3 regions of the Paenibacillus sp. UNC217MF genome follow, and region 1 is predicted to be linked to each of the others. Evidence: predicted binding sites of a transcription regulator. Region 1 holds the regulator's gene; each other region holds the start of a gene.
What was found. The regulator LexA, encoded in region 1, represses DNA repair genes until DNA is damaged. The targets are predictions, from matches to a motif close to CGAACATATGTTCG.
Positions count from the first base shown of each region.

Region 2: the regulator LexA is predicted to act here: its motif matches at 1,090-1,103, upstream of BP95_RS0101230 (DNA polymerase IV).
Region 3: the regulator LexA is predicted to act here: its motif matches at 1,208-1,221, upstream of recA (recombinase RecA).

Region 1 covers NZ_KK366027.1:784,384-786,667, forward strand. Annotated here, with positions in the region: gene BP95_RS0119500 (LysM peptidoglycan-binding domain-containing protein) at 130-492, opposite strand; gene lexA (transcriptional repressor LexA) at 769-1,398, shown strand; gene BP95_RS0119510 (DUF817 domain-containing protein) at 1,773-2,284, shown strand, end outside.
Region 2 covers NZ_JMLT01000003.1:239,926-242,209, forward strand. Annotated here, with positions in the region: gene BP95_RS0101230 (DNA polymerase IV) at 1-1,013, opposite strand, end outside; partial or broken gene BP95_RS32850 (Y-family DNA polymerase) at 1,161-1,371, opposite strand; gene BP95_RS0101235 (SOS response-associated peptidase) at 1,683-2,284, shown strand, end outside.
Region 3 covers NZ_JMLT01000003.1:80,022-82,305, reverse strand. Annotated here, with positions in the region: gene BP95_RS0100420 (competence/damage-inducible protein A) at 1-1,043, shown strand, start outside; gene recA (recombinase RecA) at 1,296-2,284, shown strand, end outside.

The DNA of each region.
Region 1 (2,284 bases):
CAGCTTGTCAAGCAAGCAGCAAGAAAGCTTTTATATCGCAAAAAAGAGGCCTCTTCGGGCCTCCTACCTTCTGCTCTTATGTATAGGAATGCAAAGCTTCTCAACCGTAAATTCGACAATGACCCCGACTCATCGGATCGGAACGAGCAATACTTCTCCTGCCGGTAAGATATCACCTTTCAATTGATTCATCTCAACGATTTCATATATAAACTGACGCGTATCCGTATGTTCTGGCTTATAAGAGGATGCAATCCCCCAGAGTGTATCTCCAGGCTGAACAAGTACGCGCTCCACAGCAGCTCCATTTACAATTTCCGTTTGGCTATCATCCATGCCAAGCGCTTGAACAATGCTTCCACAAGTAATGAACAACAATACAATCAGGCTCATGATGAATCGAACACGTAAAGGAAACAAACGCTTCTTCTGAATAGGTTGTGAAGCTGTTGTCGACACCTTATAGATTGAACGATATGTTGTATACATCATAAATGACTCATCTCCCAAACACTTGTTCTGTTATCTTGTATAATTTAATCTAACACGAACACACGTTTGAGTCAATGCCTTTTTAGAACGTTCGTTCCCCTTTTTATATTATCGAAAAATAAGCATTTAGCCTCATTTAACTTTCTCTTGTTTCTCTCTCGTAATTTACGAACTTCTCACAATCTTTTTCTTCAGAATCTTTAGAACTTATGTTTGTACGAACGGAGGTTCTGTGGTATAATTTTGTCAAAAGAGTATTCATTGGAGTTGATACCCTTGTCTAAAATATCAAGTCGTCAACAAGCTATCCTTGATTTTATACGTGATGAAGTTCGAGCTAAAGGTTATCCGCCTTCTGTTCGTGAAATAGGCGAAGCCGTTGGTCTAGCATCCAGTTCCACTGTTCACGGTCATCTTGATCGACTCGAGAAGAAGGGATTCATTCGACGTGACCCTACGAAGCCTCGTGCTATTGAACTGCTTAGCCATGATCAATCTGAACGTTCAACAGACTTCTCTCGCTCCTTCGCACGCGTGCCGGTCGTTGGGAAAGTAACTGCAGGCGAGCCAATTACCGCAACAGAGAATATTGAAGATTACTTCCCTCTTCCTATGCATATGGTGGGAGATGACGAGAATGTATTCATGTTGTCGGTCATGGGTAATAGTATGATTGAGGCTGGTATACATAATGGCGACTTTGTCATCGTGCGTCAGCAGCAGACAGCGAACAACGGTGATATCGTGGTAGCCATGACTGAAGAAGATGAAGCAACGGTTAAGACTTTCTATCGTGAGAAGGATCATATCCGCTTGCAGCCTGAGAATCCAACCTATGAACCGATTCGCTTACAGCATGTAACGATTCTGGGCAAAGTTATTGGTTTGTTCCGTGATTTTCATTAAGACATTACATTGATGCCTCGTTCTCTTCTTTTTAAGAAGGGAGCGAGGCATTTTTGCTTTCTTATTATTTCATATCATTTGCTGAACAGTACCTGAACAATCTCATCTAGAAAAGAAGCTTCATAAAATTCGACTTTCTCTCCTTATCTTCATCGAAACAACCTCACCACTGTTCACTCTTATAAACCCTAATCGTTCGAGAGATTTATACCACATCGAATATATACACACATCAACTTTAGCAATAAATATTTATTGTATAACAATAATTTTTTATTGACTAAAAGTATTTATTTGAATAGGATAATACCTAATGATACACCTCGTATAACTGTTCAAAATTCATTTTCACGAACACAAGGTAGGAGATAACTATGAATAACTTTTTCAAACTAAAATCATTCCTCAATTTTGGCTGGCACCAGGCAATGTCCTGCTTGTTCCCCGCTTATATTTTCGCGATGTTGGCACTCACGAAGATCATAGACATTCCATTTATGCATCGCTATGATTTCCTATTGCTTGTTTGTATCTTGGCGCAGGTTCTAATGATCCGGTTTGGGATAGAAACAATGGATGAATGTAAAGTAATCTGTATGTTCCATTTCATCGGTCTTGCACTTGAAATATTTAAAATCCACATGGGATCATGGGGCTATCCGGAAGACGGTTGGTCTAAAATACTGGGTGTTCCTCTATATAGCGGATTTATGTACGCAAGTGTGGCAAGTTACTTATGTCAAGCGTGGCGACGACTGCAGGTCAAGGTAAATCGATACCCTTCTGCTTGGTTAACGATTCCGCTAGGTGCGGCGATTTACTTCAACTTCATGACTCATCACTTCATTTACGATTTGCGTTGGGTTTTGATGATTTTGCTATTCGT
Region 2 (2,284 bases), on a different contig from region 1:
ATATCAAATACTTTATTTGTATGATTCGTCGGATCCGGCATTTTCATTTGGCGTGAGAATCCTGTGGGCGCTTCATACGGGCTGCACATGCAGCTTACGGTTACGACCCAGCCCATATACCCTTTTATCCGACAATCTCGGCAGACTTCCTCCGTCAACTCCAACAGGATAGTATCGATCTCCGTAGAATGCACATAATCCCTCGGCAGGGTCATCATGTGACCAATCGATTTGGGAGGTGTTTGAAATGTACCCGGTGTTACCGGACTATCATCCAAGCCGTTCGCAGTTCGCCACATCACCTCGGCATGAATATCCGACTGTTTGCCGAATCGAGCTCGAAATTTATTTTTGAGCTGGGGCAATGGAGTTCTCGCAATATCCCCAATCGTAACTATCCCTAGTTTCGCAAAATGCTTGCACATTCGAGATCCAACACCGAACATTTTATGAACGGGCTCTTTCCACAGCATGGTGGGAACGTCGGATGGATGCAAAGTAAAAATACCGCTTTTATTTTTTTTGGCCCAAATATCCGTTGCCGTCTTAGCCAATATTTTATTGGTACCGATCCCGATTCGAATCCGCACCCCTGTCTGGAGCATTACCCGTTTCTGGATTTCCTTCGCAATGGTGATTGGATCACCAAAAATGGATTGACTGGCTGTCACATCCAAAAATTGTTCGTCAATACTAAACACTTCAACCAAATCCGTAAACTCTTCATAAATCTGAGTAATCATCAATGAAACATCGATATAATGCTGCATACGAGGACGCATAATGATGAGATCGGGGCATTTCTTGAGTGCTTCACCCAACCGTTCGGCTGATGTCACACCAAAACTTTTAGCGATCGGGCACGCGGCCAGAATAATCCCTGAACGACGTGTAGGGTCACCAGCTACTGCTACTGCTTTATTTTGATATTCTGGATGATCTGCTTTTTCTACACTTGCGTAGAAGCTTTCGCAATCGGCCAAAAATATTACCCTTTCCCTTTTCTGACTCACATTAAAGCCCTCCAATAGTTATAAATCATATTACATACACAATCACAAAATAAGAACGTATATTCCTATTGTATGACGAACGTACATTCGTTATGCAAGTAATAGGCTGCCCGGCACATCCAAATGCTGTTCATCCATACGGGGCTAAACAACAATAAGGTCTGCACATTTACTAATGGCTTCGCCAAGTCGAGCCGCCCCACTGTATGACACCATGCTTCTTAGTTGTAGGGCAAGCTGCAAGTGCGATACCAGCACGACGAGCAGGATCGCCTACTACAACTAGCAGACGATCCTTGTATTCAGGGTGTGAAACCTTCCCCGCACTCGCATAGAACGATTGACAATCTGCCAACATAATAACTCGTTCTCATGATTTATTCGGTTTGCCATCCATACACCCTTCACCCCACTGAGAACGTTTGTTCTTATACACTCAGAATACCGAACATACATTCTCTTTTCAACAGGGATATTTTGAAAATTCGGATCGAATGGTGTCGAGCAGGCAAGGATCTACTGCGGATGGCGTATAACTTCAAATTCACGCTGAATGTATGTAAAGTTTAAGTCGTTTCATGTGACTGAGGGATCACCTCACGGGAAGGAAGAGAATGTGATATGATGAGATCACCATAGGATAGAACGGACAAGAGAGGAAGACGTAACGTGTGTGGACGATATACATTAACCGTGACCATTGAACAGCTAATGGCGCACTATCTGCTTGATTCAGGAGCCCTCGTGCCCTTCCATGAGCCGCGCTACAATATTGCGCCGAGCCAGCAAGTACCTGCCCTGATTCATGATGGTACGAAGCTGCGGCTTGGACCGCTTAAGTGGGGCCTCATTCCAGCTTGGGCGAAGGACGAGAAGTTCGCTGCACGAACAATTAATGCACGCGCCGAAACCGTTGGGGACAAGCCCGCCTTCCGCCTCCCATTCCAGCGGAAGCGATGCATTATACCAGCAGACAGCTTCTATGAATGGAAACGCAGTCCAGATGGAACGAAGCAGCCTATGCGTATTAGACGCACTGATGGCGGTATTTTCAATATGGCAGGATTATATGACACATGGGTCAATCCCAATGGGGAGAAAATCAGCACCTGCACGATCATCACGACGACTCCGAACGAGCTGATGGAGCCGATTCATGATCGAATGCCGGTTATTTTACCAGAGGATCAGCTGTCATTCTGGCTTGATCGCCGAATGACCGACACTGGGAAGCTTCAATCCGTTCTCCTTCCCTATCCGTCTAAGCTAAT
Region 3 (2,284 bases), on a different contig from region 1:
TGACGAAGGATGTGCTCGCGGAGATGTTGGGCCGCAAGATGACCTATGATGAGCCCGCAATGGTCAAAATGACAGAGATGTTTGCGGGGCGCGGCATACATATGGTCGAAAGCAATAAGCGTCAGGCGAATGTGATAGACGGTGCTGATGTACTGAAGAACTCGACTGGGCTTGCTGTAGGAAATGCCCTGCGGCATGATGGTACTACATATGTACTGCTTCCTGGACCACCTCGTGAAATGAAGCCGATGCTCGATAATGAGGCGATTCCTTGGTTGAAGAGCCAGCAACTCATTGATCAGTCTTCCTTATATACACGGATGTTGAAGTTCGCAGGCATAGGTGAATCTGGATTGGAAAATACTCTTCTTGATCTCATTGAACAGCAGACGGACACAACGATTGCCACCTATGCTAAGGAAGGCGAGGTTCTCGTTCGCTTAGCCGTTAAAGGAACAGATCAGCACGAGGCAGATGTGAAGCTTGATCAGGTTGAACAGGAAATTCACAACCGACTGGGGATGCATTTGTATGCTGCCAAGGATGTATCTTTACCAGAGGTGTTGGTGGAGCAGTTATCGCTGCTTGGCATGACCTTGTCCGCAGCTGAGAGCTGCACGGGCGGGATGTTTGCAGACATGATCACAGCTGTTCCGGGAAGCTCTCAAGTGTTTGCCGGCGGGGCGGTAACCTATTCGAATGAGATGAAAGAGCGCATTCTAGGCGTGCCTCATGAACTGCTCGAGGGTGAAAATGCGCCTGGTGCGGTCAGCGAGCCAACAGCCAAGGCAATGGCTGAAGGGATGCGTGATATTGCAGATACAGACTTCACTGTTGCCATAACAGGCGTAGCAGGACCAGCTCACTCCGAGCGGAAGCCTGTAGGACTCGTTTATATTGCAATTGCGGAGAAGGGCAAGGAAATCGTAGTGGAAGAGCTTCGCTTGAACGGAGATCGAGAAGGAATCCGCCGCCGTACTGTATATGCTATTATGTATCGATTGTGGAGAAGGCTGCAGGATCGAACTGTACATATCCATTAACAAATGTTGACAAATGTAGTGGTGGAGGATACAATCGAATCATAAGATACGGAAGAACCGTAACGAAGTGTATATACACGCTTTGTTGCGGTTTTTTTTGTTGGTGCACCAGATGTTGGTATGTGGATAATATGTAAATAAAAGTAATAAACGTTCGTGAAAAACGAATGTATGTTCGAAAAAATGCTTGGCAAACTGAATAAAACACGTTATGATGTATATATCAAACGAATCAGTGAAGGAAGTGAGTTTGTGTCAGATCGTCGCGCTGCGTTAGAAATGGCTTTGCGTCAAATTGAGAAACAATTCGGTAAAGGTTCGATCATGAAACTTGGCGAATCCAATCACATGCAAGTGGAGATTGTGCCAAGTGGATCGCTTGCATTAGATATAGCTCTAGGAATCGGTGGTTTGCCGAGAGGTCGTATTATTGAAGTATATGGACCGGAATCTTCCGGTAAGACAACGGTTGCACTTCATGCGATCGCAGAAGTACAGAAGACAGGTGGACAAGCTGCATTTATTGATGCGGAGCACGCATTGGATCCAGCATATGCGAACAAGCTTGGCGTTAATATCGATGAGCTCCTGTTATCCCAACCGGACACAGGGGAGCAGGCGCTTGAAATCGCGGAAGCATTGGTACGAAGTGGTGCAGTAGACATTATCGTTATTGACTCTGTTGCTGCACTTGTGCCGAAAGCAGAGATTGAAGGCGAGATGGGTGATTCCCATGTCGGCCTGCAAGCACGTCTAATGTCGCAGGCTTTGCGTAAATTGTCTGGTGCAATCAGCAAGTCGAAGACGATTGCGATCTTCATTAACCAGCTTCGCGAGAAGGTTGGCGTTATGTTCGGTAACCCTGAGACGACTCCTGGTGGCCGTGCCTTGAAGTTCTATTCCAGCGTTCGTCTTGATGTGCGTCGTGTTGAGACCATTAAGCAAGGTACGGACATGATTGGTAACCGCACTCGGATTAAGGTCGTTAAGAATAAGGTTGCGCCTCCATTCAAACAGGCGGACATCGATATTATGTATGGTGAAGGTATTTCTCGTGAGGGAAGCATCGTCGATATTGGTACAGAGATGGATATCGTGCAGAAGAGCGGTGCATGGTACTCCTTCGAAGGAGAGCGTCTGGGTCAAGGCCGCGAGAATGCCAAGCAATTCTTGAAGGAACATTCGGAGATTGCCCTTACAATCGAAAATCAAATTCGTGCAGCAAGCAATCTGACTACAAC